DNA from 3 places in the Bradyrhizobium sp. USDA 4541 genome. Region 3 is predicted to be linked to each of the others. Evidence: predicted binding sites of a transcription regulator. Region 3 holds the regulator's gene; each other region holds the start of a gene.
What was found. Region 3 encodes LexA, which represses DNA repair genes until DNA is damaged. Its sites were predicted from a motif close to TGTTCNNNNTGTGTTCNG; they were not measured.
Positions count from the first base shown of each region.

Region 1: dinB (DNA polymerase IV) is a predicted target of LexA. The motif match lies at 6,531-6,548, and genes of this name have one in related genera.
Region 2: ruvC (crossover junction endodeoxyribonuclease RuvC) is a predicted target of LexA. The motif match lies at 4,743-4,760, and genes of this name have one in related genera.

Region 1 is NZ_JALJZF010000001.1:7,167,814-7,177,842, reverse strand. Features, by position in the region: gene J2R80_RS34820 (site-specific DNA-methyltransferase) at 1-282, opposite strand, end outside; gene J2R80_RS34815 (transposase) at 316-789, shown strand; gene tnpB (IS66 family insertion sequence element accessory protein TnpB) at 770-1,123, shown strand; partial or broken gene J2R80_RS34805 (IS66 family transposase) at 1,176-2,748, shown strand; gene J2R80_RS34800 (ParB/Srx family N-terminal domain-containing protein) at 2,720-3,364, opposite strand; gene J2R80_RS34795 (hypothetical protein) at 3,397-4,143, opposite strand; gene J2R80_RS34790 (hypothetical protein) at 4,569-5,687, opposite strand; gene J2R80_RS34785 (hypothetical protein) at 5,926-6,192, opposite strand; gene dinB (DNA polymerase IV) at 6,610-7,857, shown strand; gene J2R80_RS34775 (hypothetical protein) at 7,972-8,181, shown strand; gene pyk (pyruvate kinase) at 8,263-9,678, opposite strand; gene J2R80_RS34765 (glycerate kinase) at 9,682-10,029, opposite strand, start outside.
Region 2 is NZ_JALJZF010000001.1:187,633-197,661, reverse strand. Features, by position in the region: gene J2R80_RS00940 (TIGR00282 family metallophosphoesterase) at 1-168, shown strand, start outside; gene J2R80_RS00935 (methyl-accepting chemotaxis protein) at 266-1,690, opposite strand; gene J2R80_RS00930 (methyl-accepting chemotaxis protein) at 1,888-3,654, opposite strand; gene J2R80_RS00925 (YebC/PmpR family DNA-binding transcriptional regulator) at 3,867-4,613, shown strand; gene ruvC (crossover junction endodeoxyribonuclease RuvC) at 4,786-5,313, shown strand; gene ruvA (Holliday junction branch migration protein RuvA) at 5,310-5,927, shown strand; gene ruvB (Holliday junction branch migration DNA helicase RuvB) at 6,121-7,170, shown strand; gene J2R80_RS00905 (metallophosphoesterase) at 7,409-8,326, shown strand; gene J2R80_RS00900 (hypothetical protein) at 8,516-9,133, shown strand; gene ybgC (tol-pal system-associated acyl-CoA thioesterase) at 9,234-9,683, shown strand; gene J2R80_RS00890 (nuclear transport factor 2 family protein) at 9,865-10,029, shown strand, end outside.
Region 3 is NZ_JALJZF010000001.1:5,811,859-5,821,887, forward strand. Features, by position in the region: gene J2R80_RS27620 (MFS transporter) at 1-618, opposite strand, end outside; partial or broken gene J2R80_RS27625 (ComEC/Rec2 family competence protein) at 1,048-3,091, shown strand; one part of gene J2R80_RS27630 (IS5 family transposase) at 3,055-3,480, opposite strand; one part of gene J2R80_RS27630 (IS5 family transposase) at 3,483-3,818, opposite strand; gene J2R80_RS27635 (hypothetical protein) at 3,891-4,178, shown strand; gene J2R80_RS27640 (hypothetical protein) at 4,175-4,402, opposite strand; gene J2R80_RS27645 (hypothetical protein) at 4,548-4,976, opposite strand; gene lexA (transcriptional repressor LexA) at 5,233-5,937, opposite strand; gene glp (gephyrin-like molybdotransferase Glp) at 6,181-7,392, opposite strand; gene J2R80_RS27660 (HAD family phosphatase) at 7,419-8,045, opposite strand; gene J2R80_RS27665 (hypothetical protein) at 8,484-8,639, opposite strand; gene glyA (serine hydroxymethyltransferase) at 8,727-9,998, opposite strand.

The sequences.
Region 1 (10,029 bases), 1.4 Mb from region 3:
ATCGGAGTAGGCGACGAGGTGGGCGAAGACCTCGGACAGAAAGTTTGTGAATTCGCCGTCCGACATCTCGCCCGAGGCCATGGCAAATTCGCGATGTTGAATCTGGCCAAGCCCCCCGACATGGCCTGCGATCGGGACATTGTAGGGTGGATCAGAGAACACCATTTGGGCATGCGCATCGCCGAGCAGGGCCAGGTAGGTCTCGCGCTTTGTGGCATCGCCGCAGATCAGCCGTAAGCGCGAATTTCCCCGCACCTTTTGGTTTTGAGTGCTCTGATGCATGAGGTGTCCACTTAAATAGGTGGACACCTCATGATGAGCGACGATGGTCAGAAACTGCGTGTCAGGCTTGTTGGTCGGAACGGTCGCCGGCGCTTTGAGACGACATCGAAGGAGCGTCTTGTGGCGGCCTGCCTTGAGCCTGGCGTTTCGGTCTCGAGACTTGCACTCGAACATGGGGTCAACGCGAACCTGCTTCGGAAGTGGATCAAGAAGGACGCCGCGGCCAGGTCGGCGCCGTCGTCGTCACCCTCGGCGTTCATCCCGGTTCACCTTGAGGGGGCCGCCGAGCGGGGTTTGTCGCGGCAAGGCAGTGTGGAGGCGGTGGATTTGCCGGCGACCTGCGATGAAGTGGGTGGGTCGGAATCCAAGGGGTCTCCAGCTTTTTGTTCTCCGGCCAAAGTGAGCGCGTCGCTGCCGAATGGCGTGAAGCTCGCGCTGGAATGCGGGGATGTGGATGCATTGACGGCGATCATTGGAGCCCTGGGCCATGTTCAGACTGGGCGGTGACCTGCAGGTCTATCTGCACCGTGAGCCGATCGACTTCCGAGCTGGCATCAACAGCCTTGCGGTTCTGGTTCAGGAGACGATGGCGCTCGATCCGTTTGTGCCGGCGGTTTTTGCGTTCTGCAATCGCCGTTGCGACCGGATGAAGTTGCTGTTCTTCGACCGGTCCGGCTTTGTGCTGGTCCTGAAGCGGCTGACCGAGGACAAGTTCCGATGGCCGCGCCGCCAGGAGGCGGTCGTCCGGCTTACGACCGAGCAGTTGCACTGGATCCTCGACGGCATCGATATCGATGCGATGGTCCGTCATCCGGTGCGGCAATATCAGGTTGCCGGCTGAGCCCTTGAGTTGAGCGGTTGACGCGTCGGTACGGTTCAGATTCAAGAATCCGATGAATCGAACCGGCAATCCGAGTGTCGAGGTGCTGTTGGCGCGCATTGCCGCGCTGGAGGCGGAGAATCGTCAGCTCACGGAGCGCGTCGTCAAGCTGGAGGAAGAACTGGCGCTGGCACGCCTGCATCGTTTTGCGCCGCGCAGCGAAAAGCACGTCGACCGTCTCTTCAATGAAGCCGAGCAGGCCGCCGATGAGGATGACGCCGGCAGCCAAACGAACGATACCGCCGAACTTCCGGACACGGGTCTGCCATCGGTCGAAAGCACGACGGGAAAGAAGCGCGGCCGCAGGCCGCTGCCGGCAAACCTGCCGCGCGAGCGCGTCGAGTATGACCCTGCCCGACGATCAGAAGGCGTGTCCTTGCTGCCGTGGCCAGATGCATCGCATGGGCGAGGCTGTCACCGAGCAACTTCATATCGAGGTGAAGGCGAAGGTTTTACAGAATGTGCGCTTCAAATATGCCTGCCGCCATTGCGATCGCACCGGGATCAACGCCCCTGTCGTGACCGCGCCGATGCCGACGCAGCCGTTGCCGGGCAGCGTTGCCACGGCCTCGACGCTGGCGTTCGCGCTGGTTCACAAATATGTCGACGGCACGCCGCTCTACCGCTTGGCGCAGGCCTTCGAACGCGCAGGCGTTCCTGTCAGCCGCGGCGCTTTGGGCCACTGGGTGATCGGCTCGAGCGAGAAGCATCTGCATCGCATTTATGACGCCCTGAAGCTGCGGCTCAGATCGCAGCCTCTCATCCATGGCGACGAGACGACGGTTCAGGTCCTCAAGGAGAAGGACAAAGCGGCCACCAGCACATCGTACATGTGGGCGTATCGCAGCGGCAAGGATAGTCACGAGCCGATCGTTCTTCTGGATTATCAGCCGGGCCGCGGCCAAATCCACCCGCAGGTCTTCCTCGGCGATTACCGTGGCATCGTGATGAGTGACGGCTATAGCGCATGGCGCACGCTGGAAGGGGCCACCCACATTGGATGCATGGCCCACTCCCGGCGGCGTTTTGTCGACGCCCTCAAAGCGAGAAAGAAGGGCGGCGGGCCGCCCGAGCAGGCGCTGCGGTTCTTCGAGCAGCTCTACCGGGTTGAAAGGCAGGCGCGGGACGAGAAACCGGACAGAGACGAAACGCCGGATCAATGCATCCGTCGCTTCCGCCAGCAACACAGCATTCCTGTCCTGAACGCCCTCAAGGAATGGCTCGATCAAATCGCCCCGAAGGTCCTGCCGGACAGCAAGCTTGGCGACGCCGTATCTTACACCCGGAACCAATGGGACTATCTGACGCGTTACACCGAAGATGGCAGGATGCCGATCGACAACAATCTTCTGGAGCGCGACATCAGGGTTTTTGCCACCGGCCGAAAAAGCTGGCTGTTCAGCGACACCGTCGACGGAGCCAGGGCCAGCGCCGTCGTCTACAGCCTAATGCTGACCTGCCGCGCCTCACGTGTCGAGCCGTTAACATGGCTGCGCCATGTGCTCACCGAGTTGCCTCAGCGCGTGGACAACGCCGATATCGCTGACCTGTTGCCCTTCAACTTCCCCAAAGCGGCCACTGCCTGAACGGCTCAGCATCGCCCCGATACGAAGGCCATCCGTCAAATCGCGGCCGACAACGTGCGCGGAAAATCGCGCTTACGATCAGCCGGTGCGGCCCGATGCACCAGATATCGCCGGTTTGGCTGATCGCCGGGCCCTCGGGCGGCGGGATCGGCAGGTCCGCGGCATCCTGCTGGGCGTTGGTCGCCTCGCCGATCAAGATGTCAATTTCGGGTAACTCAAAGCCGGTGATTGTAACGTCCAGATCGATCTCGAGATCCGAGAGGTATTGCAGCTCAAGGCCGAGCAATTTCCGATCCCAGCCGGCATTCTCGGCAAGCTTGTTGTCGGCAATGACATAGGCGCGGATCTCGGCCTCGCTCATTTGCGAGAGGCGGACGGTCGGCACCTCGGCAAGGCCGACGGTCTTTGCGGCCTCGAGGCGGCCGTGCCCTGCGATGACGCCATTGTTGTCATCGACCAGGACCGGGTTGGTGAATCCGAACCGTTGGATCGCCTTGGCGATTTGGGCGATCTGCTGCTTGGAATGGGTGCGGGGGTTATTGGCGCGCGGGTTAAGATCGCAGGTGCTTTGGTAGGTCAGGTCGAGTTTTCTGGTCCAGCGTGGATTATCTAACATGGTGGTCTCCCGTTGTGGTTCGCAGGAGAGACCTACAGATTCAGGATGGCGGCATCATTCAGGATAATGCGCGGTCTATTTGTCTGAAGAGATCCGATTGAGAAACGACCGCCAACTGATGGGGAGGCGCCACTTTCTGATGACGATTTTTGCAGCCCGCTCATGCGGCGGTCCGGACCACCAATCTTGGTCGCGCAGGATCGACCAGCCGCGAAGGCGTCTTGGCCATCACGCACACCTCCTCGATCCATTACGCTCTGATAGGTCGTCTCAGCCTGTTCCTTTAGTTGTTCGATATTTGCGAGATCGCGCTCATATTCGCACCTGAATTGCTCGCAGAGATCGGGATCCCAAGGCGGCGGACCGACGCAGTTGAAAAGCCGTGCAGCGAGCGACATCGGGGTGCCATCGGGTACCACGACGACGGAGCGATTTACAATTTGCGGCGGCGGATCGAGCAATTTGGCGCGCTTGCATTCTTCCAGAAACCGCTTGATCGCGCGGATTTCGCCCCCGACCACACGTTTGAACAGCCCGTGCAGCATCGCCTCATGCGGATGCAGTTTGGTAAGTTTGCCGCCGATGCGGGCTTCGATCGGCCGCTCCAGCAGCGCGGCAATATCAGGGGCGTGCTGTTTGTCTCGGCGCCGGCTGGTCCGTAAAGGCTGCGCCCGTACCCCAAAACGGGTCGCCTTGGGCGGTTTGCCGTAACCGACCTCGTAGGTCTCGTTGCGCGGCTCGTCCTCGCCGCCGGGCGCCTCATCGCCGTTTTTGTTCATTGCGCCGCTCCATCTTTCGCACCGCGGACGCGAGCGACACCTTGGGGCACAGCCCAAGAGCCAACGCACGCCGAAGCGCGGTTAACCGCGTTCAGTTGTGATCATCATCGATTTGGTTTCTGGGGGGCTACCGGTTAGGATCGGCCGGGCGGCTCAAAATTAGATATAGGCCCGGATTTTTGATCGTCAAACATATTTGGCGATGAGGTTAATATGCAAGGCGGCGGCGCCCTGCGGCAGGCACCTTGGGGCAGGAGGTTTGCCGCGCCCGCAGCGAAATTTCCCGTACCGCGAACGCCAATTTTCCCGCGACGCGTTTGTCGGGAATTGCCCGAAAAAATCCTGATCTCCCAGCGGCTTGGCGCAAGAGATTGGGGTGAATGGGCCATATTCTTCGTATTAGCCCTGTTAATTCCCGTAAGGAGCTAATTCGGCATCAGCACGGCATCGACGCGGCGGCTGTTTCGTGTGCTGATGACGATGGCGCCGTTGCGGGTGGCGAATCTCGCACCGAGAAGCCGCGGCACTTTTTCCGTCAACGACGACGGCAGCGGAATCATTCCGCCGGTGACGGGGTCGCCGACGTTGATCGGCGCGACGGCTGCGCCGGCCGAAGGCGCTGCCTTGATGTACTCCCTGATCAACTGAATCTCTTCACGCGAGAGGCTGAGCGCGGCCTGTTCGCCTGCGCCGTCAGCCAGCTTCTTTTCCGCCTCGGCCCTGTCTTGCGCATCTTGCTGCTGGGCGGCATCGCGTCTTGCGACTTCGACCTGTTCGAGTCTGGCGAGGCGTTCCCTCAGCGGCGCGATCTCGCGTCGCAACGCGGTAATGTCCGACTTCAGCGAAGAGAGCTGACCAAGTGCAATCGCGGCGGCAACGCAAGCGACGACCGAGATCAGGCTGAGGCACGCCACCGCCAGGCCCGTCAATCCGCCTCGACGATCCCGGACATCCTCCGCGGGTCGCCGTCGCCGCGCGGCGGCGAATTTCGGCTTGATCGTGCCGAGGAAGCTGACCAGACCGGACAGCCGCGCAGCCACCACCCGGTTCGCCTCTTGAAAGGCGCCGAGTGCAGGCGCAGGGACGACCGGAGAGTGCGCCGAGGGGATGCCGGGAGCGGTAGCCGAACGGCCCGCGCCGGATGGCTGGCGGTCGTCGTGGTCCTCGCGCGTCATACCGGGGAGCTCGAGATCAACGTCGTCGGGGCGGTCGATCGCAGTATCTGCAACGTAATGGCGCGTGTCGGCCGTAGCGGCGTCCAATCGCTCCGCTTCCTGTCGATCGGGTCCTTGTTCGATTCGGGCGGTTTCAAGCGAGCGCCACAGCGAGAGCCCCGAATCGGTGATCTGCAGGCCCGCGTCGTTGATCGATGCCCATCCCGATTGGAAGACGTCGGCGTCGCCAAGCTCGGACGGCCGCTTCGACTGCGTGGCTTCATCGCCGGCCGCGATCATGCGCTTGACCTCGCGGCTGACCTCGTCGATCGCGATCCGCTGCCCGGGCCTTGCGGCCAGCACACTCAAGATCGCCAGATTGAACCTCATGCGGCGCCTCGCGATGCCCGATCAACCGGCCGTGCGGCCGCTCCGCTCCCGTGCAGGTGACGTGCGAGCCTCAGCGGGGTCGAAGCGGATCAATCATGTCGGCGCGGACGTCGGTCGGTCAGGGAGTCAAGCAAGTGTACCGGCTCGCCAAGGGGCAAACAATCCGGCACCAGACCTACGACAGAGGGATAAGTCGGCCCGCAAAAGACACGCGTCGGGATCGCCTTCGTTGCGCGTCTCAGAGAAACTCGCGAAGCCTGGAAAGCTCGATCACATGCTCGGGTGACAGCACGTCGGGAACGAGGGGAGGCTGCGACTTGGTCCGGATCTCGTAAAGATGTCGCGTCTTCTCGGGCTTGCCCATGAAATCCCGAATGCATTGGTCGAGCGTTCCATTGACGACCATATAGGGCGCGCGATCCTCTCGCCTCGAGTTGTTGAGAGAAGGCCATTTGTAAAGGTGGGCCGCAGCTTGGAAGTCCACCTGATGGGATTGGTCGGTCATTGCAAAATATCTACCCGAAAAAGCCCTGCGCGGCAAAGTCAGCCGGCTGATGAGTGAGCTGGTGCGGCAATACGCGCAAGCTGCGGTCGTGCATCGCAGAAGCCGCCGTCATGCATCTCGAACGATCCGCCGATGTGCCTCGCGTCGATGCCTCGCAGCAACTCCCGCTTCGATCTCCCGCGGACCGAGATCGGGGGCGATCGGGCGAAGCCGGCTGAAGGGAGCGCCGGCAGACTCCCTCGCGCGGCGCGCGCAGTGGCAGCGCGCGTTGACGAACCTGGCTCGTTCGCTGCGCCAGCGGCCGTGACGACGCGTGCTGGATTGACTCGATTCCAAAATGTTCCTATTTTGTTCTATTGTCAATTTCCACGTCCGGAGACGGGTGGCTTCGGTCAGGTCAGGGATGAACGGGTCGAGATGGCAGCCGCAGCCACCATCCTTCATGCGGACCTGGATGCATTTTACGCATCGGTCGAGCAGCTGCTCGAGCCGTCGCTGCGCGGCAAGCCGATCGCCGTCGGGGGCGGGGTTGTGCTGGCGGCGTCCTATGAGGCCAAGGCCTTCGGAGTGCATGGCGGCATGTCGGGGCGGGAAGCGCGCCAACTGTGCCCGCAACTGGTTTTCGTCGGCGGCCATTTCAGCGATTACCAGCGGCTGGGTGACGCGGCCATCAAGGTGATCGGCGACTTCACGCCGCTGGTCGAGCGAATTTCGATCGACGAGGCGTTTGCGGACGTTGCCGGCTGCACTCACCTGTTCGGAACGCCTGCCGAAATAGCCGCGTCGATCCGGTTGCGCGTACGCAGCGAGCTCGGCCTTCCGATCTCGGTCGGCGTCGCCCGCACCAAGCATCTGGCGAAGATCGCCTCGCAGGTCGCAAAGCCCGACGGACTTGTCGTCGTTGATCCCGACGCCGAGCTGAGCTTCCTTCACGAATTGCCGGTTGAGTTGATGTGGGGAGTAGGGCCAGTCACCAGGATGCGGTTGGATGCGATCGGCGTCGCGACGATCGGTCAGCTCGCCAAATTGTCGGAACGGTCGCTGACGCACTTGCTCGGTCCGGCAGCGGGCGAGAAACTCGCCGCGCTGGCCTGGAATCGCGATCCGCGACAGCTCAAGCCACACCGGCGCGCGCGATCGGCGGGGGCACAATCGGCGCTTGGCCGAAAGCCTGCGATCGAGCAAGTCATCCGGCCCACGCTGCTTCATCTCGCCGACCGCGTCGCCACGCGGCTTCGGGCGAAATCACGGCCTGGACGAACCGTGACGGTGCGCGTCCGTTTCGCCGACCTGAAGTCGGTGACGCGCTCGATGACGATCGATGCGCCGGTGTGCACGACCATCGTCCTGGCCCGGCTCGCCGAGAATCTCGTGCGCGCTGCTCTTGCCGACCATCCCGGCGAGAAGATCATCTCGCTGCTGGCGATCTCGGTGTCGCATCTCGAGGAGCATTGGGATCTTGCGCTGGAGCTTCCGCTCGGGCTGAAGGATGAAGCGCTTCGGCCCGGAAGTCCGACAGGGATGGCCCGATGGGCGGCGGACCGTGCGATCGACAGGATCCGCGATCGCTTTGGCTGGGAGGCGATCGGATATGGTTCAGCGGCGCTGGAGGCGGTTCATTCGGTGCCCGACGCGTTTCGCAAGCTTGCCGAGAGAGAGCTCTAGCGTTCGCCGGTTCACGTATCTGTCACTGCATTAAGAAAAGGCAATTTGGAATCGCGCGCTTGTGAGTGGCGACCCTGTACGACCGGCTTATTTTGAGCCCGCGGAGGGAGAGCCATGAAGCACAGCGCCGAACTGATCCAGACGATGCGCGATGCGTTGGATGCGGTCATGGCAAGCGTACCGGCGGATCAATCCGTGTTCGGTCTCAAGGCCGCTGTTGCGGAATGCATCCTGCGAGCCGCAGCTCACGGCCAGACCTCGTTCGACGGGCTCGTGACGTCGGCATCCGATCAGCTTCAGTCGATCATCTCGATGCTGACCTAGGCGATCGGGATGCGCGCGACCGTCGCGTTCGCCTTGCCGCGCGGTGCGCTGATGATGCAATCGCTCGGGCCGACGGTTCTCTCAGGGCAGCGATACGACCCGTAGATTGTTGGTCGTTCCCGCTTGTCCAAAGGGAATGCCGGCGACCACGACCAGCAGATCGCGGCTCGATGCAAACTGCTCTGCTTGCGCGAATGCAGTTGCGCGCTCGACCATCTCCTCATAGCTCTGAACGTCGTCGGAAAGCACGCTGTGAGCGCCCCAAAGCAGGCACAAGCGGCGGGACACTTCGCGGCTTGGGGTGATGGCGAGGATCGGGCGGCTCGGCCGCTTGCGCGCGACGCGTGCGGCCGTTGTGCCGCTCGAGGTGTAGGCCACAATGGCCGCGGCGTGAACGACGGAGGCGAGATCGGCCGCTGCCGTGGCCACGGCATGCGGTGGCGTCTGCTCTTCGCCGGGCTGGGTCGCCTCGACGATCGAGCGGTACATCTTGTGTTGTTCGGTGCTGCGGATGATGCGGTCCATCATCTCGACCGCCTCGCGCGGATATCGGCCTGTCGCGGACTCCGCCGACAGCATCACGGCGTCTGCGCCATCATAGATGGCGGTCGCAACGTCGGAGACTTCCGCGCGCGTCGGCGTAGGGGCCGCGACCATCGAGTCCAGCATTTGCGTGGCGACGATCACGGGCTTCACCGCGAGACGGCAGGCCCGCACCAGCTCCTTCTGGCGCCCCGGCACGTCCTCATGCGGGATTTCGACGCCGAGATCTCCCCGCGCAACCATGATGGCGTCGCACAGCTGGATGATATCGTCGATCCGTTCGAGCGCTGCCGGCTTCTCGATCTTGGCCATCAGACCGGCGCGGTCCCCAACGAGGCCTCTCGCCTCGATGATATCCGAGGGCTTCTGCACGAACGACAGGGCAACCCAATCCACGCCAAGTTTCAGGCCGAACTCCAGATCGAGGCGATCCTTCGCGGTCAGCGGTGAAAGATCGAGGACCGTACCCGGCAGATTGACGCCCTTGTGATTCGAGATCGTGCCGCCGACGATCACCTTGGCTTCGATGAAATCGTCACCGAGCCCGGTAACGCGAACGCGGACCCTGCCGTCGTCGATCAGAAGGTCATGGCCAGGCGCAACGGCGGCAAAGATCTCCCGATGCGGGAGGGGAATTGCGGTTCGGTCGCCATCCGATCCGGACAGAACGAACCGAATGGTCTCTCCGGCCACTGCGGCGATCTTCCCATCGCGCAAGGTGCCGACGCGGATCTTCGGACCCTGGAGGTCCATCAGGATGCCGATCGGCCGGCCGACCTCCTGTTCCAGCTTTCGGATCGCCGCGTGAATGCGTGCGTGATCGCTCTGCGTTCCGTGACTGAAGTTCAGGCGGAACGTATCGACGCCCGCCAGCAGCAGCGCCTCGAGCATCTCGGGGGAACTGCTTGCTGGACCAACGGTTGCAACGATCTTGGCTCGTCGATGACGACGCATGGATCACCTCGTCGGTGGCTGGCCGGCTGCGATCAGCACGGCACGGATATCATTGACGTTCGTAAGCGTTGGCCCGGTGCGCACGAGGTCTCCAAGGCGGTCGAAGAACGCGTAGCTGTCATGGGCAGCCAGGTGCGCCCGCGCGTCAAGCAGATTCGCGGCGGCGCGCCGCAGCGTATCCGGACCGATCAAAGCGCCAGCCGCATCTTCCGTTCCATCAATTCCATCGCTGTCGCCCGCAACGGCCCAGATATCGGATGCGCCGGACAGGGCGACGGCAAGCCCCAGCAGGAATTCGGTGTTGCGGCCGCCGTGTCCCGCCGGCCCGCGCCCGATCGTCACCGTCGTCTC
Region 2 (10,029 bases), 5.6 Mb from region 3:
CGCTTCCTCACCGGCATTCCCTCCGGCCGTTTCGAGCCGGCGGGCGGCGTGGCAACACTGAGCGGCATCGCGGTCGAGACCGACGATGCGACCGGGCTCGCGGTGAAGGTCGCGCCGGTGCGCGCCGGCGGGCGGCTCGAGCCTGCGGTGCCGGGGTTTTGGACCTAGCGAGGAAACGTAGCCCCGGATGCAGCGAAACGAAATCCGGGAATCTCTCCGCGGTCGCATTGATCCGGATTGCGCTTCGCTGCGTCCGGGCTACGAACTACGACTGCCGAAAACCCATCCGGAATGCGCCCCAGTGGCGGCCGTTCACGACGATCGGCGATGACAGGTCCTTCATCAGCACGAAATTGCCGCCGCCCATGTCGCGGCGATAGGTTTGCAACAGGAACGGTTTTGTGTTGGCCGCGACCTTGCTCACCGCGCGATCGTTGAACAGGCGGCGGTTGCGGCAATTGGCGTTGTTCCACACCGGGTCCGGCCCCTGCGGCTGCCGGTAGTTCGGATTGTGGGTCGGCAGATAGCCGCTGCGCGCCCAGGCGACGCAGAACACGATGCGCGGATCGCTCTTCTGGATCGGATCCTGGATCGCGGGCAACACGCGGTCGGTGAAGGCGACGTAGTCGGTGAGATACTGCTTCGGATTGGTGCCGGCGATCTCGCGATAATTCTCGTCCATCAATTGCGCGAGCGTGATCTCGCCGCGCGCCACGGCATTCTCGAGCAGCTCCGAGATCTGCCTTGCGGTGTCGATCACGACGCGGATCAGCGGCGTGTCGCTGGTCTGCACGCCGCTGTCGGCGATGGTCACGATCAGGCTCTCGGAGAGCTCGAGCAGTTTCGCGACGCGGCTGTCGGCGTGCTTGAGGTCGCGCGAGGAGAGATCGACGCCCTTCGCCAGCTCGTTCAGCTCCGCGATCACGCTGTCGCAATGGCCGAGATTGGAGGTCGCGGCGCGCGCCACGCTGCCGATCTCGGCGCCGACGGATGAGAAGCCTTCCTGCACGCGCATGATGATGCCCGAAATCTGCTGGGCGCCTTCGCCGGCGCTCTTGGCGCGCAACGAGGCATCGCTGCTCTCGCCGATCAGGCTGCCGATCTGGCCGTCGAGATCGCGCACGGTGTCGGAAATCTGATGCGTCGCCTGGCGGGTTGCTTCCGCAAGGTTCTTGACCTCGCTCGCGACCACGGCAAAGCCGCGGCCGGCATTGCCGGCGCGCGCCGCCTCGATGGTGGCGTTGAGCGCCAGCAGATTGGTCTGCTTGGCGATTGCCTCGATCGAACCGGAAACCTTGGCGACCTGGCTCAGCGCGGAGCCGACCGCGGCGAGCCGCGCCTCGATCCGTCCGACCGCCGCGACGAGCTCCGCGATATGGCTGACCGCGGTCTCGACCACATGGCGCGACTCCGCGATCTGGCCGACCGCGGCGGATGCGGTCGTTTGCACCGCCTGCGATGCGTTGGCGATGTCGTGATTGGCGGCGACCATCGTCTCGGCCGTCGTCTGCAAATGATGGAAGCGCTCGGACTGGCTGCTGACGCGGTTCGCGACCTCCTGGACGTTGCCGGCGATGTCGGCGAGTTCCACCCCGAGGCCGCCGATGCGGTCGGCGAGCTGGTCCACCAGCCGCTCGGCCAGCGTTCGGTCCGATGACGTATCCAGAACTGCAAGCTGCGCGGCCGACATGTCGACGCTTCCTCCGTTACAGCGGCTCGTCGGCCGCCGCAGCATTCCCCATTCCAACCCTAAAGCGTGATTCGCGCTGCCGGTCTTGCCTGAGCGCGCACTGTGTAGCCCGGATGCAGCGCAGCGAAATCCGGGACTCCTGCCCGTGGAAACATGCATCCCGGATTACGCTTCGCTGCATCCGGGCTACGAAGCGTTCAAAGCTTGTAGGCGGTGCGGAACCCGCCCCAGTGCCGGCCGCGCACGCGGATCGGTACGTCGATCTCGCGCATCATCACCGTGTTGCCGCCTCCCATGTCGCGCGCATAGGTCTGGATCAGATAGGCGCGCTGGTTGCGGCCGGCGGCGAGGCCCGCGGCGTCGTTGAAGATGCGGCGGTTGCGGCTGTTGGCGGTGTTGTATGCCACGTCGCCCGGCCGCTGCGGCTGCGAGTAGAGCTTGTTGTGGACCGGCAGATAGCCGTTCTGGTCGATCATCACGCAGAATGCCATTCGCTTGTCCCTGGCGAGGAATGCGTCCTGGAACGCCGGCAGGGTGCGCTCCGCCCAGTCCAGCATTTTGGTGCGGTACTGCACCGGGTTGGTGCCTGCGATCTCGACATAGTCGGTGTCGAACATGTCGGCGATTGTAATCGCGCCGCTCGCCAGCCCGTTCTCGAACATCTTGCTCAGCGTGCTGCCGGCTTCGATCGCGCGGGTGACGAGCTCGGCGTTCTCCTCGTGGATCGCCCACATCCGGTCTTCGATTTTTTCGCGCAGCTCGGCCGTTGCCGCCTCGAAGCGGGCCTGGCTGCCTGCCTTGGAGCGCTCGCCGACCCGGATCCGGCACGCGCCGATCTCCTGCAATGTCGCGTTCAGGGTCTCCTGCACCGGCAGCTTCCCGGCATCGGGTCCGCCGATCAGAATGCCGTCCATCGCGATCTCGTAGACCGGCGCGGTGACGAGGCCGCGCGCGGTCGTGATCTCGATCTTGAGGCTGCAGGGCAGGCGCTCGTTCTTGCGCGGATCGCCGCGCTCGTCCTGGCGCAGCAGCACCGCGCAGCGCGCTTTCAGCTTCTGGGCGAAGGCGGTCACCGCCTTGCCGGCCCTGGCGACATTGTCGCCATGCGCGGCGGCTTCGCGCGTTGCACTGTCGATCTCGCCGGCGCTGGTGCCGACCGAGACGATGAAGTGCGAGGCGGAGGCGGCGTTCTGGCCCATCTCGCCGGTGATTTCATTCTGCTCGGCAACCGCGCCGTTGACGTTCTCGAACACCGGGCGGATCTTTTCGATCGCCTGGGAGATGCGATGCACCGCGTCCGCCGATCCGGTGGCGTCCTTCTGCAACGCCTCGATCTTGCGGGTGATCTCCCCGGTCGCGCTCTGGGTCTGCACCGCCAGCGCCTTGACCTCGGTTGCGACCACCGCAAAGCCCTTGCCGGCGGCACCGGCGCGCGCCGCCTCGATCGTCGAGTTCAGCGCGAGCAGCGTGGTCTGCCGCGCGATCTGTGCGATCAGATTGACGACGTTGCCGATCGCGGCCGAAGACTCGCGCAGGCGATCGACATTGGCGGTGGCCTCGCGCGCCGCGGCCGCGGCGTCGTCGGCGAGCTGGCTCGCGCTGCGCACCTGCGCCCCGATGCCCTCGGCGGAATGGGTGAAACGGTCGGCGGCTTGCGAGAACGTCGTCGCGGTGCTTTGCGCATCGCTGCTGCGGCCGGTCAGCGCATCGGTGCGGGCGCGGATCGTAGCGAGCTTGGCAGCCGTTGCCTCGGCGCCGTCGGCGACCGAGCTCGCGGCGCGTTCGAGCTGGCGGATCATCGCGCCGAGCTCGAGTTCCAGCAATTCCAGGATCTCCTTGGAGGAATCCTTGGCCGAATCAGTCTCGGTCGAGACCTCAGGGGCTGCGGCCGCGGTTGGAACCTGCGGCGCGACGGCCGGCGCACCCGGCTCCGGCACTTGCTTTCGAAACAAACCGAACGCCATGTGGGCTCTTTGGGGCTGTGGAAAGTTGCGGCGGGACGGGGCGATCCTCGCACCCGGGCATGAAGTCATGGTTAACAAGTGCCTCATATTCCGGCTTGCGGTAGTATTCCTCCGCCGGAGGGCCCCGCCGATCCTTTGATTTTGACCGTGAGGGGCCTATAAGGCCGCGTTTTCCATCCCTGTTCAGACCCTAAGCTCCGAAGAGACGTCGCATGGCCGGCCATTCCCAATTCAAGAACATCATGCACCGCAAGGGCCGGCAGGATGCCCAGAAGTCGAAGCTTTTCGGCAAGCTGGCCCGCGAAATCACCGTGGCGGCCAAGCTCGGCACCCCGGACCCGGCGATGAATCCGCGGCTGCGCGCCGCCGTGGTCGCGGCCCGCGCCGAGAACATGCCCAAGGACAATATCGACCGCGCCATCAAGAAGGCCGCCGGCAATGAAGGCGAGAACTATGACGAGATCCGCTACGAGGGTTATGGCCCCGGCGGCGTCGCCGTCATCGTCGAGGCGCTGACCGACAACCGCAACCGCGCCGCTTCCGATATCCGCTCCTTCTTCACCAAGTCGGGCGGCAATCTCGGCGAAACCGGCTCGGTCGCCTTCATGTTCGACCGCACCGGCATCATCGAATACGACGCCAAGGTCGCCTCCGACGACGCCATGCTGGACGCCGCGATCGAGGCCGGCGCCGACGACGTGGTCTCCAGCGAAGGCGGCCACGAGGTCTACGCCTCGCAGGACACTTTCCGCGAAGTCGCAAAAGCGCTGGAAGCGAAGTTCGGCGAGCCGCGCAAGGCGGCGCTGACCTGGAAGCCGCAGAACACCGTTTCGGTCGACGACGAGACCGGCGAAAAGCTGCTGAAGCTGATGGACCTGCTCAACGAGCATGACGACGTGCAGAACGTGTTCGCCAATTTCGAGGTGTCCGACGCACTGATCGCGAAGATGGGCGGGTAGTTTGCTTTGTCATTGCCGAGCTTGACCCGGCAATCCATCAAAAAGCAAAGGCTTCTATGATCGATGGATGCGCGGGTCAAGCCCGCGCATGACGATTGCGGCTATTGTGCTTTCCCGGGTATGAGGCTCCGTTTGTGTTTCGTTCTCCCGGCGCAGGCGGTATCACTAGCCCATGACATCCCAGCCGATTCGCTCTCCCGTCCGCATCATCGGTATCGATCCGGGTCTCCGCCGCACCGGCTGGGGGGTGATCGAGACCGAAGGCAATCGTCTCGTCTATATCGCCTGCGGTTCGGTCGAGCCGCCGGACGATCTGCCGCTGGCGAGCCGGCTGCTTGCAATCCATGAGGGGCTGGCCGCCGTGCTCGGCGATTACAAGCCTGTGGAGGCGGCGGTCGAGCAGACCTTCGTCAACAAGGACGGCGTTGCCACCCTGAAGCTCGGCCAGGCGCGCGGCGTCGCCATGCTGGCGCCCGCAATGTTCGGTATCTCGGTCGCCGAATACGCGCCGAACCAGGTCAAGAAGACCGTGGTCGGCGCCGGACATGCCGAGAAGAACCAGATCCAGGTGATGCTGAAAATCCTGCTGCCGAAAGCCGAGCCGCCGTCCGCCGACGCCGCGGACGCGCTCGCGGTCGCGATCACCCACGCCCATCACCGCCAGAGCACCGCGCTGCGGCTCAGGGTGGCGAGCCTATGATCGGCAAGCTGAAGGGCCTGATCGATTCCTATGGCGAGGATTACGTGATCCTCGACGTCGGCGGCGTCGGCTACCAGGTGCATTGTGCGAGCCGCACGCTGCAGGCGCTGCCGTCGCCGGGCGGCGCCGCCGTGCTCTCGATCGAGACCTATGTCCGCGAGGACCAGATCAAACTGTTCGGCTTCCGCAGTGATCACGAGCGCGAATGGTTTCGCTTGCTGCAGACCGTGCAGGGGGTCGGCGCCAAGGTCGCGCTCGCGGTGCTCGGCACGCTGCCGCCGACCGATCTCGCCAACGCCATCGCGCTGCGCGACAAGGCGGCGGTGGCGCGGACGCCGGGAGTCGGGCCGAAGGTCGCCGAGCGCATCGTCAGCGAATTGAAGGACAAGGCGCCGGGCTTTGCGGATGTCGATCCCGCGGTGGTGCAACTGTCTGGCGCGATCGACAACAACCGCGCGCCGCGTCCTGTCACCGACGCGATCTCGGCGCTGGTCAATCTCGGCTACGGCCAGCCGCAGGCCGCCGCCGCCATCGCCGCCGCCTCGCGCAGCGCCGGTGAGAAGGCCGAGACCGCGCAGCTGATCCGGCTGGGGTTGAAGGAACTGTCGAAGTGATCAGTGGATTGGAGCGCCTCTGTTCTTCACCTCGCCCCGCTTGCGGGGAGAGGTCGGATCGCATCGCCGATGCGATCCGGGTGAGGGGGTACAGGTCTCGACACACATTGCGCTCGCGGAAGCAGCCCCTCACCCCAACCCTCTCCCCGCAAGAGCGGGGAGAGGGAGAACAATCTCGTGTTAGTCTCGCATCATGAATACGCCCTCGCGCATGGTCTCGCCTGAACGCCGCTCCGACGATGTCGGTGACACCGCGCTGCGGCCGCAGTCGCTGACGGAGTTCGTCGGTCAGGCCCAGGCACGCAAGAATCTCTCGATCTTCATCGAGGCTGCGAAGAAACGCGGCGAGGCGCTCGATCACGTGCTGTTCGTCGGTCCCCCCGGCCTCGGCAAGACCACGCTGGCGCAGATCGTCGCGCGTGAGCTCGGCGTCGGCTTTCGTGCCACCTCCGGCCCTGTCATTGCGAAGGCCGGCGATCTCGCGGCGCTGCTGACCAATCTCGAAGAACGCGACGTGCTGTTCATCGACGAGATCCATCGCCTCAGCCCGGCGGTCGAGGAAGTGCTCTATCCCGCGATGGAGGATTTCCAGCTCGACCTGATCATCGGCGAGGGTCCGGCGGCGCGCTCGGTCAAGATCGAATTGTCGAAGTTCACGCTGGTCGGCGCGACGACGCGCGCAGGCCTGCTCACCAATCCGTTGCGCGACCGCTTCGGCATTCCGATCCGGCTCAATTTCTACACCGAGGAAGAGCTCGAGAAGATCGTCACCCGCGGTGCCCGCGTGCTCAATATCGGCATGAGTCCTGATGGCGCCAACGAGATCGCGCGCCGCGCCCGCGGCACGCCGCGCATCGCCGGCCGCCTGCTGCGCCGGGTGCGCGACTTTGCCTCCGCGGCGGACGCCGATTCCGTCGACCGCGGCATCGCCGACCGGGCGTTGAGCGCGCTCGAGGTGGACAGCGCCGGGTTAGACGCGATGGACCGGCGCTATCTCACCACCATTGCCTTGAACTATGGCGGCGGGCCGGTCGGCGTCGAGACCATGGCGGCGGCGTTGTCGGAGCCGCGCGATGCGATCGAGGACATCATCGAGCCCTATCTGATCCAGTGCGGCTATCTGCAGCGTACTCCGCGTGGCCGGCTTCTGACCTCGCACGCCTTCCGCCATCTCGGCCTCGCCGAGCCGAACCGCGATCCCTCGCAGTTCGGCCTGTTCGGCAGCAATGGCGACGAGGACTGACGCATGATCCGGAAGAGGGCGAAGCGGTTTTCATGCTCGAACAAAAGCCCTCCGCTCTCGAAGACGTGAAGAGACGTGTTGATGCGGCGCGTCGCGCCGCCGGTAACCTTGCCTGCTAACCATTGCGGCATCTCTGCAGGCTGTCTGCACAAGCACGGCCCAATTTCGCTCCAATCAAAGGGCCTATGATAGCCCAGAGTGTTTTCGACAAGCGCCAGGCATCACCGATCACACGTCCATGATTTCACGTCGTCATTTTCTGCGCGGGTTCGGCGGATTGACCGCCGCCACCGCTTCGACCGCGGCCTATGGCTTGAGCGAGCCGGTCGTCCGCCTCGCGCTCACGCGCTACGATCTGTCGCCGCGGCAATGGCCGGCGGATTTTCCGCTCAAGATCGCCGCGCTCGCCGACATCCACGCCTGCGATCCCTGGATGTCGCTCGATCGCATCGCTGAGATCGTCGAGCGGACGAACGGTCTGAACCCCGACATCATCGTGCTGCTCGGCGACTATGTCGCCGGGCTGCGCCACGTCACCCGCTTCATTCCGGCCTCCGACTGGGCCGCGGTGCTGAAGGGCCTGAAGGCGCCGCTCGGCGTACACGCCGTGCTCGGCAACCACGACTACTGGGAAGACAAGGCGGTACAGCGCCTGGGGCGCGGCATCCCGCTCTCGCGCCGCGCGCTGGAAGGGGCGGGGATTCCGGTCTACGAGAACGACGCGGTGCGGCTCGCCAAGGACGGCCGTCCGTTCTGGCTCGCCGGTCTCGGCGACCAGCTCGCCTTCATGGCGGCGCGGCCCTATCGCCAGGTCACGCGCATCGGCGTCGACGATCTCAACGCGACGCTTGCCAAGGTCACAGACGACGCGCCGGTGATCCTGCTCGCGCATGAGCCCGACGTCGCGCTCCGGGTGCCCTCGCGCGTCGCGTTGCAGCTGTCCGGCCACACCCATGGCGGACAGGTCCGGCTGCTCGGCTGGTCGCCGGCTGTACCGGTGAAGCACGGCATGCGGCTCGCGTATGGCCATATCAAGCTGAAATGCGACGTCGTCGTCTCCGGCGGCCTCGGCTGCAGCATCATGCCGTTCCGCCTCGGCGTGCCGCCCGAGATCGTGCAGGTCACGCTCGGCGCAAAGGGGCCAGTGGTGTCCTGAGCGCGCTTGCGTGGGCGAGAGCTGCGCATCGGATGCGGGCCGACGGCGGTTCCGTCGAAAGTAACTGCTGTATCCGTTCCGGTTCCGGAGTGGCGCCTTTCGACATGGCCGCGATGAAGGATGGTAAGTTGCCGCATATTTCTGTGGGCGGTACCCTTCACCCTAAGGTAGCGGGAGGGATTGCGCAAAATGCAGGATTGGTATCCCAAGAAGCTCGTCGTCGGCGTTCAGGGGACGACAGGCACCTACGAGTTCATGAAAACCGTTTTCGGCCGGGAGCAGCCGTTCCGTTACGCCGAATTTGGAATCTACATGGCGGATACCGCAAGAAACGTCTGCCAGCTGTTTCCCGAGTGTGAGCTGCATCTTTTCGATTTCAACGATGCGGTCCAGCGCGCGGAGACAAAGCTCAGCGCCTACCCCAACAAGATCTCATATTTCGGCAACACCCAGAAGTTCAACGATTCCTACAACTGGTCTCTCATGAAGCTGATCAGGCAGTATGAGGGCGCTCCGATCTATGATTATTGCTTTCTCGACGGCGCGCACACGGTCGCAGTCGACGCTTTGAACTACTTCTTGTGCGACAAACTGCTCAAGGTTGGCGGTTACATGGATTTCGACGACTATGAATGGCGTCTGAGGGGATCGTCACTCGATCCGACGAAAATTCCGGCAATCGGCGATCAATATACCGATGAGCAGATCGACGCTTTTCAAGTCAAGATGATCGTTGACGACCTGGTCAGAACAGATCATCGGTACCAAGAGGTCGTCAGAAACAAGGTATTCCAGAAGGTCGCCTGATCCAGATCGCCAGCCGATCCCAAGATTTCCCGACCGTGCTTGCGTCGGCCGGCGATTTTGCGCAATACGAACCAAAGTGTTGCGCAATCGGGGGCTGCAAATGACCTCACCCATTCTCGACGGCCAGATCCGCGAGGGCCGCCACCATATGCAGGTCCGCGTCTATTACGAAGACACCGATTTTTCCGGCATCGTCTATCACGCCAATTACCTGCGCTTCATGGAGCGCGGCCGCACCAATCATCTCCGCCTGATGGGCGCCGAGCAGCAGGCGCTGTTCGATGAAGCGCAGGAGGTGACCGGCGGCTTCACCTTTGTCGTGCGCTCGATGACGCTCGACTTCCTCAAGCCGGCGCGGATGGACGACGTGCTCGACGTCGTGACTTGGCCGATCGCGGTGAAGGGCGCCTCCATCATGCTCGCTCAGGAAGTCCGGCGCGGCGATGACGTGCTTGTGAAGGCCGAGGTCCGCGTCGCCTTCATCAGCGGCGGCCGCGCGCAGCCGATCCCGAAGGCTATTCGCGCGCTGATGAAGGCCGATCTGGCTTAGAGCGTTTTCGAGCGAAGTGGGTACCGGTTCGCGTGAAGAAAACGCGTCAAAACACGAATCCGGAGCCCCGTTCCGATACAATCGGAACGGAATAGGCTCCAACTATCGGGCGATAGGAAACGCCCCATCGACTCTTTGGGACGCAGCGCTAGATTGCGCTGTAAACAACGAGGGATCGCCAATGTCACGCCCGCCGCTGCCACCCTTCACCCGCGAGACCGCCGCGCAGAAAGCGCGCATGGCGGAGGACGCCTGGAATTCGCGCGACCCGGTTCGGGTTGCCGGCGCCTATACCGAGGACAGCCGCTGGCGTAACCGCTCCGAGGTGTTTCAGGGCCGCGAAGCG
Region 3 (10,029 bases):
TTGCAGGCGGATGTAGATGGCGATGGCCACCAGCACGAACGAGACCAGGAACGGTACGCGCCACGCCCATTCGTCAAAGGCCTGATTGCCGGCCCAGGTTCGGGTCAGAACGATCACCGCCAGCGACACCACGATCCCGAGCGTCGGCGAGGTTTGTAGCCAGCCCGTGTAGTAGCCGCGGCTGTCGTCCGGAACATGCTCGGCGACGTAGGTGATGGCGCCGCCATATTCGCCGCCCAGGCAGAGACCCTGGATCATCCGCAAGCCGAACAGAACGAATGCGGCCGTCAGGCCGATCGACTGATAAGTTGGGATCAGTCCGATCGCTCCCGTTCCCAGGCCCATTCCGCTCAGCGTAATGAGGAATGTATATTTGCGGCCGACCCGATCGCCCATCCATCCGAACAGGAAGGCCCCCAGCGGGCGGATCAGGAATCCCGCAGTGAACAGCGCGATCGTGCTCAGCAGGGCTGCGACGGGGTGGGATTGCTCAAAGAACTTGACCGACAGAACGGCGGCCAGGCTGCCAAAAATATAAAAGTCGTACCATTCAATGATGTTTCCCACTGACGCAGCGACAATCACGCGGCGAAAATCGCTTGGTACTTGAATTGCCATGTGCTGCTCCTCTCAAAAGCAAACGCTACTCCTCGCGTTTTTCAGCGATCTATCCGCTCGCGGAGTGCGCGTGGTGCACGGCGTTACAGGCGAGATTTGCGCGTTCGTCCGCAACGCCTGATCTCAGGGGAGTTGTGGCCACCTGAGAGGAGCTCCAGCGGCCTTCAAGTGCCGCGAGCCGTCACTGCCTCATCCCTGTCTATTTGGGAGTGGAGGCATCAGGACAGTCTATTCCTAATGTGATCGGTATCTTAGTGAGACTTTCGGCTCGATCGATTTGACGCAGGCGGCAGCTGTGGCCCGGCGCGAGCTAGGCAAGGCGCAGGACGATCCAGGTACCCCGGGCGTTCCCGGTCCGTATTCTGCATCCGTTCCGCTGGGCGACGGGGCCATCCGCTAGCCTGCCGCCCGGCAGGGATCGCAGGCGGAATGGCGGAGCAGGGCACGACGCCGGGCGGCAAACGCGGCTACGCGGGGACGTGGCCGCCGCGCACGGCTGCGCCGGTCGGCGGCTTTCTCCCGGGCGCGCGCCGGGATCTGGAAGCCTCTCGTCGAGACATTGCGGCAATGGGCGCGCGCGGAGGCGGGGGCGGGCCGCCTGTTGCCCTGGGTGCCGGTGGCGTTCGGCACCGGCATCGCGTTCTATTTCGCGGCCGAGCACGAGCCGGTGCTGTCGGTCGCGGCCACCGCCGCAATCCTGCTCTGCCTGCTGGCGCTGCTGCTGCGGCGGCGCAGCGTGTTTCCCGTCATCGTGATGCTGGCCGCGGTCGCCGCGGGCTTTGCGACGGCGACCTGGAAGACGGCGCGCGTCGCTCACACGGTGCTGGCGCGGCCGATGTTCTCGGTGGCGCTGACCGGCTTCGTCGAGACGCGCGACATCCGCGAGAAGACCGATCGTTTCGTGCTGCGTGTGGTTTCGATGGAGAGCCCGCGCGACATGACGAAGCTCGATCGGGTCCGGCTCTCGGTGAAGAAGGGCACCGCGCCCGATGTCGGCAGCTTCGTTGAATTGAAGGCACGGCTGATGCCGCCGCTCGGGCCACAGCGCCCGGGCTCCTATGATTTCGGCCGCGACCTGTATTTCCAGGGCATCGGCGCCTCCGGCTTCGTGATGGGCGCCGTCAAGACCAGGGAGCCGCCTGCGACCGGCGGCTTTGCGCTGCGCTACGCCGCCTTCATGCAGGGCCTGCGCGACACCATCGACGCGCGGATTCGCACCACGCTCGACGGCGACCAGCGCGCGATCGCGACCGCCTTGCTCACCGGCCGGCGCGATGCGATCTCGTCGCCGGTCAACGATGCGATGTTCATCTCGGGACTCGGCCACGTGCTGTCGATCTCCGGCTACCACATGGCCGTGGTCGCCGGCGTCGTGTTTTTCGCGGTGCGCGCGCTGCTCGCGCTGTTTCCGGCGCTGACGGCGGCGCATCCGATCAAGAAATGGGCGGCGGCGGCCGCGCTGGTCGCCGCCGCATTCTATCTTCTGCTGTCGGGCGCGGAGGTCGCGACCCAGCGGTCATTCTTCATGACCGCCGTGGTGCTGCTCGCCGTGATCGTCGACCGCCGGGCCATCACCTTTCGCACGCTGGCGGTGGCAGCGCTGATCGTGCTCGCGATCGCGCCGGAGGCGCTGGTGCATTCCAGTTTCCAGATGTCGTTCGCCGCGACGCTCGGGCTGGTGGCGCTGGTGCAGATCGGGCTGCCGAACCTGCTGGCGTCGCCCGACCATTCGGCGACCGCGCGCGTCGCGCTGTGGGGCGGGCGCGAGCTCACGATGCTGATGCTGGCCTCGCTGGTGGCGGGGCTGGCGACGACGCCCTATGCCGCATTCCATTTCCACCGCGTGACGCCCTACGGGCTGCTCGCCAACCTCGCGGCGATGCCGGTGGTCTCGGCGGTCGTGATGCCGGCCGGCCTGCTGGGGCTCGTCGCCATGCCGTTCGGCTTCGACGGCGTGTTCTGGGCGATCATGGGTCTTGGCATCGACTGGATGATCCTGGTGACGCAATGGGGCGCCGCACTCCCGGGCGCGGTCGGCCGCATGGCGGCGTTCGGCATCGGGCCGCTGATCGCAGCGAGCGCCGGCATCATCCTGCTCGGGCTGCTGCGCACGCCGCTGCGCTGGTCAGGTGCGGTGCTGCTGCTGGTGGCCTCGGTCTGGGCGCTCAGGGTGCCGCAGCCGGACGTGCTGATCTCGGGCGACGGCCGCAATGTCGCGGTGCGTGGCGGTGATGGACGGCTGCATCTAATGCACAGCGCCAAGGATGCATTTTTGGTCAAGGAGTGGCTGGCGGCGGACGCCGACGCGCGCACCGCCACCGATGCGTCGCTCGGCGAGGGCGTCTCCTGCGATGCCAGCGGCTGCGTGACCCAGGGACCCGGCGGCGCCTTCGTCGCGCCGGCGACCCGGCCGGAGGCCCTAGGTGGTGTGGACACTTATCGCAGCCATAGGACGATGGCAGCGAGAGTGACGACGGCCCGGTAATTCCGGGCGGTCTTTTCGAAGCGGGTTGCGACGCGTCGGAACTGCTTGAGCTTGCTGAAGCAGCATTCCACGAGATGGCGCTGGGCATAGAGATGTTTGTCGAGCGGATATTTGAGGGCTCGCGAGGGGTTGTTGGGGATGACGGCGAGCGCCTTTTTGGCGGCGATGTCTTGGCGCAAACGATCGGCGTCATAAGCCGTATCGGCGATGACGACCTCGGCGGGCAGCCCCTCGATTAATGCAGCGGCTTGTGGTGCATCGCCCTTCTGGCCCGCGGTGAGCGTGAACCGCACGGGGCATCCCAAGCCGCGTACGGCCATATGTATCTTCGTGCTCAGGCCGCCGCGCGAGCGCCCGATCGCTTGATCTTCAGACCCCCTTTTTTCGCCCCGGCGGCGTGCTGATGCGCCCGGACAATGGTGGAATCGACGATCAGATATTCGAAGTCCGGATCCTCGGACATCGCCTCGAAGATGCGGCACCAGACACCCTTGCGGCTCCATCGACTGAACCGCCGGAACACGCTGTTCCAATCTCCAAAAGCCTCCGGAAGATCACGCCAAGGAGAGCCCGTACGCACGATCCAAAGCACACCTTCCACGAACATCCGGTTGTCCCGCCCGGTCGAGCCCTTCTGATCGGGCCGGCCTATGATCAGCGGCGCCATGCGCTCCCAGGCCGCGTCGCTCAACACCAAACGCTCCATCACACCCAAGGCCGCCTCCCAAAAAGAAGCCTTGAATCTGATTTGCTCTCAAAAGGGAATCCTTAGAGTCCACACCACCTAGTGGACGACTGCGAGCGCGCAGGCCTGATCGTGACGGCGCGGCCGGCGCCGCAGGGCTGCGCGGCATCGGTGATCGATGCCGAGCGGCTGCGCCGCCACGGCGCGCTGGTGCTGCGACGGAGCAGGGACGGCTACGTCGTCGATGCGGTCAAGCCCGGCGGGATCGACCGGCCGTGGTCGCCGGCGGTTCCCGGCGACGGCGAGAGCGAGACGACGCTACGCGCCCCCGCGCCGCGGCCTGCGGTGGATGCGACGCCGGCCGAGACCGATCTGCAGGGCGATGATTAGCCGTGGTCCGGCAAGGGCGCGCTCGGCAGCTCGAACAGGCCGAGATGGTATTCGTCGGAGTCGGGGCCGGCGTCGGGCTTCTTGACGAGAGTGAAGGAAGCCTCGGGAAATTGCTCCCAGACTTTCAGGTCGTCGGCCGTTACCGTCAGCCAACCGAACCGGAACATGTAGCGGCCCGGTTCCGTGACGCGTCCAGCCTTTTGCCATGTGACCTTATCGACCACCGCGCACGTCCTCCGTACCCGATGATGCGCCAAGGTGCCGGCCGACGCAAATCTCCTTCTGCGCCCCGGAAGCGGGAGTCCGGGGTCGCCCGAAATTGCTTAGGTCATCCGCCGCCGAACAGCTCATTCCACGGCGACGATGCGCTCAACCCAAAAACAGCGTTGCGAATGCGGAAGGCCGCCGCTCCACAACCTTCGGCTTCTGCTCGACCGGCGGATGCAGCGCCGGCAATTGCAGCACGCTGACGCGCTGTCCCTCGACCAGCTGGGTCACCAGCACATGGCTGCCGTCGGGGAATTCGACCGCATCATGATGCCGATCGGGCACGTCGGGCTCGACTTCGTTGAATACGCCGACGCGATAGTTCAGCGTCTTGGTCCAGATCCAGCGGCTGTCGTAGCGAACGTTCTCGGCGAAAGCGAGCTCGGTGCCCGGCAGCATGCAGACCGCGACAGTGGGGTCATTCTCCGAAGCAAAGCCGCGGGTCGACGTGCCGCGGAACGTCGTCGTGATCAGCGTCTCTCCGACAATGGCGGGGCGCGATGCCACGGCGTGCAGACTATAGTCACACATCGGATGGCTCCTCATTTCGAGGTAGCGACCCGTGCCTCTCCTTGAGGCATTAGGGCCTCTACCAGAGTGGACGATAGCGAACGAGCGTCTGCTCGTTTCTGGGCGATTGTACGACTGGTCCGAGATCGCTCCGATCACAAACACGCGACGCTGCGCGAGAGGTATCGGAGCGCATCGGGCAGGCCGTACGCTACACTATCATGCAAGGAACGATCCGACGTGTTGCTCGTTCCCGGCCGCCGCAAGTATTTGCAATTCAGTATTTGCGATAAAGGCCGATCAGCTTGCCCTGGATGCGGACCCGGTTCGGCGGCAGGATGCGCACTTCATAGGCGGTGTTGGCCGGCTCGAGCGCGATCGATGCGCCGCGGCGGCGGAAGCGCTTCAGGGTCGCTTCCTCCTCGTCGATCAGCGCCACCACGATGTCGCCGGTATTGGCGACGTCGTTGCGCTGGATCAGCGCCATGTCGCCGTCGAGGATGCCGGCATCGACCATCGAGTCGCCGCGTACCTCGAGCGCGTAGTGCTCGCCGGCGCCGAGCATGTCGGGCGGCACGCTGATGGTGTGGCTGCGGGTCTGCAGCGCCTCGATCGGCGTACCGGCGGCGATCCGGCCCATCACGGGGACCGCGACCGGACGGTTGCCGTCGTCCTCGGCAATCGGCGGCGTGCTGGCGCGCCGGCCGAGGGTGCCTTCGATGACGCTGGGCGTGAAGCCGCGGCGACCGTTGCCGCCGCCGGCCGAGAGTTCGGGCAGCTTGATGACCTCGATGGCGCGGGCGCGGTTCGGCAGACGGCGGATGAAGCCGCGCTCCTCCAGCGCAGTGATCAGGCGGTGGATACCGGACTTCGAGCGCAGGTCGAGCGCATCCTTCATCTCGTCGAAGGAGGGCGGTACGCCGGCCTCTTTCAGACGTTCATTGATGAAACGCAGTAGTTCGTACTGTTTGCGCGTGAGCATCTCGAGTATTCCCCCGGTTGATAGCGTCGTTCGATTCCGAGACTCTTCTGGTGGGGCCTGCAGGCCGGGCCTGACCTCAGGAGCATGTGCTCGATGCACCTGCTTCCATGCAGCTTCCCGAATGTAGACACCAGCACTCGAAACAAATCATGAACGGACACTATATGTTCGATATGTGTTCCGCAACCACTTAATTTCCGGTGAACGTGTCGGGCAACGCACAATCGGCGGGGCGCGAAAACCCTATTCGGGCAGTGTCAGGATCTCGCATTCGCTGCCTTCGACGGCCGCCGCCGCGAACGGCGGGCGCACGAGAAGTGCCCGTGCCGCAGCGAGATTCCCGAGCAACGACGAGTCCTGCTGCGTCACCGGCGTTGCGATCAACGTGCCGTCCTCGCGCGCTTCGAGCCGTGCACGCAGATAGTCCTCGCGTTGGTCGTTGGCGGCGAGGTCGCGGCCGAGCAGGGCGCTCGTGCGGCGATGATGAATCACTTTCCGGCCGCTCAGCGCCCGAATCAACGGCACCAGGAACAGGAAGGCGCAGACATAGGACGACACCGGATTGCCGGGCAGGCCGATCACCCTCATCGCGCCGAGCCGGCCATGCATCATCGGCTTGCCGGGCCGCATCGCAATCCGCCAGAACGTCATGTCGACGCCCTCGGCTTCCAGCGACCGCTTGACGAGATCGTGGTCGCCGACCGAGGCGCCGCCTGTCGTGATCAGGACATCGGCACCGGCCTCGCGCGCCCGGCGGATGCCCGCCGTGGTCGCCTCCACCGTGTCGGCGGCAACGCCGAGGTCGACGGTCTCGGCGCCCTCGGCGCGCGCCAGCGCCCGCAGCGCGTAGCCGTTGGAATAGACGATCTGGCCGGGGCCGGGCTGCGAGCCCGGCATCACCAGCTCGTCGCCGGTCGCCAGCACCGCGACCTTCGGGCGGCGGCGCACCGCAAGTCCCGGATAGTTCATGGCGGCCGCCAGCGACAGCGCGCGGTCGGACAGGCGGCTGCCGCCGGCGAGCAGCACCTCGCCCTCACGGAAGTCGACCCCAGCCGGGCGGATGTGCCGCCCGACGCTGGCGGCCTCCGTGATCGTGATGTGGTCGCCGTCGACGGCGGTGTCCTCCTGGATGATCACCGCGTCGGCGCCATTGGGGATCACGCCGCCGGTGAAGATCCGCACCGCCTCGCCGGCGCCGACCGTCCGGTCGAACGGCCGGCCGGCGGCGACTTCGCCGATCACCTTGAGCCGGGCCTTTAGATCAGCCGCATCGGCGGCGCGCACCGCATAGCCGTCCATCGCCGACATCGGCTGCGGCGGCTGGGTGCGGAGCGCCGCGAGGTCGTGCGCAAGCGTGCGGTGGTAGGCGGCATCGAGCGCGACCATCTCCTCCGGCAGCGGTTCGGCGCCGGCGAGGACGGCGGACAGGGCATCGGCAACCGGCATCAGGGCCACGCTCAGAGTTCCTCAATTCCTAATCTTCAAATTCCAAGTGCGGTCAAAGCCCTTGCCACGTCATCCGTCGATGTCACGTGGATAGCATAAAGGCCGCGGGCCCGCGCACCTTCGATATTGGCGGCCAGGTCGTCGAAAAACAGGATCCGCGACGCCGGCACGCCGATGGCTTTTACCACATGATCATAGGCCTCGGCGTCGGGTTTGCGGAAGCCGATGCTCGAGGACAGGAAGACGTTGCGGAAATGGCTGAGCAGCTCGGCATGGGTGACCGAGAAATGCGCGACATGGGCCGGATTGGTGTTGGAGAAGGCGTAGAGCGGCATCCGCTTGGCGGCCGCCGCGAGCAGCGGGGCGATGCCCGGCATCTCGCCGGTGAAGATCGCATTCCAGCCTTCGAGGAACTGGGCGTCCGTGATGTTGATGCCGAGCGTCCGGCGCAGATTCTCGAAGAATGCCGCGTCGTCGATCCGGCCGATCTCATGATGCTTGAAACTGTCGTCGACGACAAAGCGCGTGGCGAGCTCGGCGGGCGCACACCCGGCATGCTGCGCCCAGTGCGCCATCACCTTGTCAAAGTTGATGTCGAGCACGACGCGGCCGATATCGAACAGCAGCACGTCGACGGAGTTGGGAGTGAATTGCGAGGTCATTGCATGAAACCGTGTACGAGAATTGCGGGCAGGCGGCAATGTCCTCGATTTCAGTGACCGGTGTGTGGATTGTACGTGGCGTTGCATCCATCGCGAGACTGTTCCCGCGCACACCACCGTCGTCCCGGCGAAGGCCGGGACCCATAACCACCGCATTTGATCAGGAACGGGATCGTGGCCCCAGCGTCGCGCAACAATTGAGATTTGGGGTAAGGGGTCCCGGCCTTCGCCGGGACGACGGCGGGTGTCGTCGCTTGTGCGTCAAACATCCGCATTCTCGCGACATGATCTGTCCGAGCCTTGCTCTTCGTTTCACCCTATATTTTTGCTACGGGGCTTGGCTTGCCGCGTCGGGCAACTCAGTGGCACGCGCGCGCGCTTTCAGGGTACCAAGCGACTTGATACCTGCCGGCGGCTTGGTGCCCGCCGGCGTCGCTCTCACAGCCTGGACAGCGCCAAGCCGAGGTAACCGATCAGCGCACCGGTGCTGAGAATGATGACGACGAGCGCCTGTTCCGAGCGTGCTTGCAAGGTTTTCCGGGTCACGGCGTTGGACGCTCCGTCTTCGAGATCATGCGGTCCAACGAACAGCAACGATTTCCGTTCCGGTCCTTCCCCCGGGAACCTTCACGACCTGCCGAGTGACGCGACGGGCGCGGAACAGGAACGCAGGTCGGCCGCCTACGAGGGCGGCGCGATCCCCGGAACGGGGAAAGCGCGGCACATCTCGACGCTGATCGACCTCAGTCGCTTGACGACCGCTGCATCTCCCTTCGACCGGAGGGACTCCGCAATGAGTTCGGCGATCAGGCGCATTTCGGGCTCGCCCATGCCGCGCGTGGTCGCCGCCGGCGTCCCGAGGCGAATGCCGCTCGGCTTGAGCGGCGGATGCGGATCGTCGGGAATGATCTGCTTGTTTGCGGTGATCCCAACGGCGTCGAGGATGTTCTCGGCCGCGCTGCCGTCCACGCCGACGCTGGCCACGGTATCCACGACCATCATGTGATTGTCGGTTCCGCCGGTGATCAACGTCATGCCGCGTTCCATCAACGCTTCGGCCAGGACCTTCGCGTTGCGCATGACCAGCCTTGCATAGGCATGAAAATCGGACGTCGAAGCCTTCTTCAGCGTGACCGCGGTTCCGGCCACAACGTTCATGTGCGGACCTCCCTGCAATCCCGGGAACACCGACGCGTCTATCTTGCCGGCGAACTCCCGGCGACAAAGAACGATGCCGCCACGCGGCCCGCGAAGCGTCTTGTGCGATGTCGTCGTCATCACGTCGAAACCCGCATCGAGCGGATTGCGCAAGGCGTTGCCGGCGATCAGGCCGCCGTAATGGCTGACGTCGGCCATGGTCAGTGCACCCACTTCATCGGCGATGCTCTTGAAGGACGCATAATCCAGATCGCGCGGATAAGAGCTGTAGCCGCACAGCACCAGCTTCGGGCGGACGTGCCGGGCCATGGCGCGGAGCTCATCGAAATCGATGGCGCCGCCGTTTGACGGCTGCGTCTTGTAGCGGGCGAAGTTGAAGAGCCGCCCCATGTGCGACACCGGCGCGCCATGAGTGAGATGGCCGCCGTGTGAAAGGTCCATCGCCAAGATCGTATCGCCGGGCTGCAGCAGGCCGAGATACACGGCCTGGTTCATTGGCGACCCGGACAGAGGCTGAACGTTGGCATGTTCGGCGCGGAACAGCGCGCAAGCGCGCTGGCGGGCAAGGTTCTCTATCTGGTCGGTGAATTCCTGGCCGCCGTAATAGCGACGTCCCGGATAGCCCTCGGAATACTTGTTGGTGAACACCGATCCGAGCAGCTCGAGCACCTCGGGATAGGTGTAGTTCTCCGACGGAATCAGCTCGACGCCGTCTTGCTGGCGGCGCTCTTCGCCCTCGAGCGCAAGGGCAACTTCCGAATCGTTGAGATGGAGTTCATTGCGGAATGACGGCATGGTCCGGGCTCCCTAAGACGCTGGATCATCA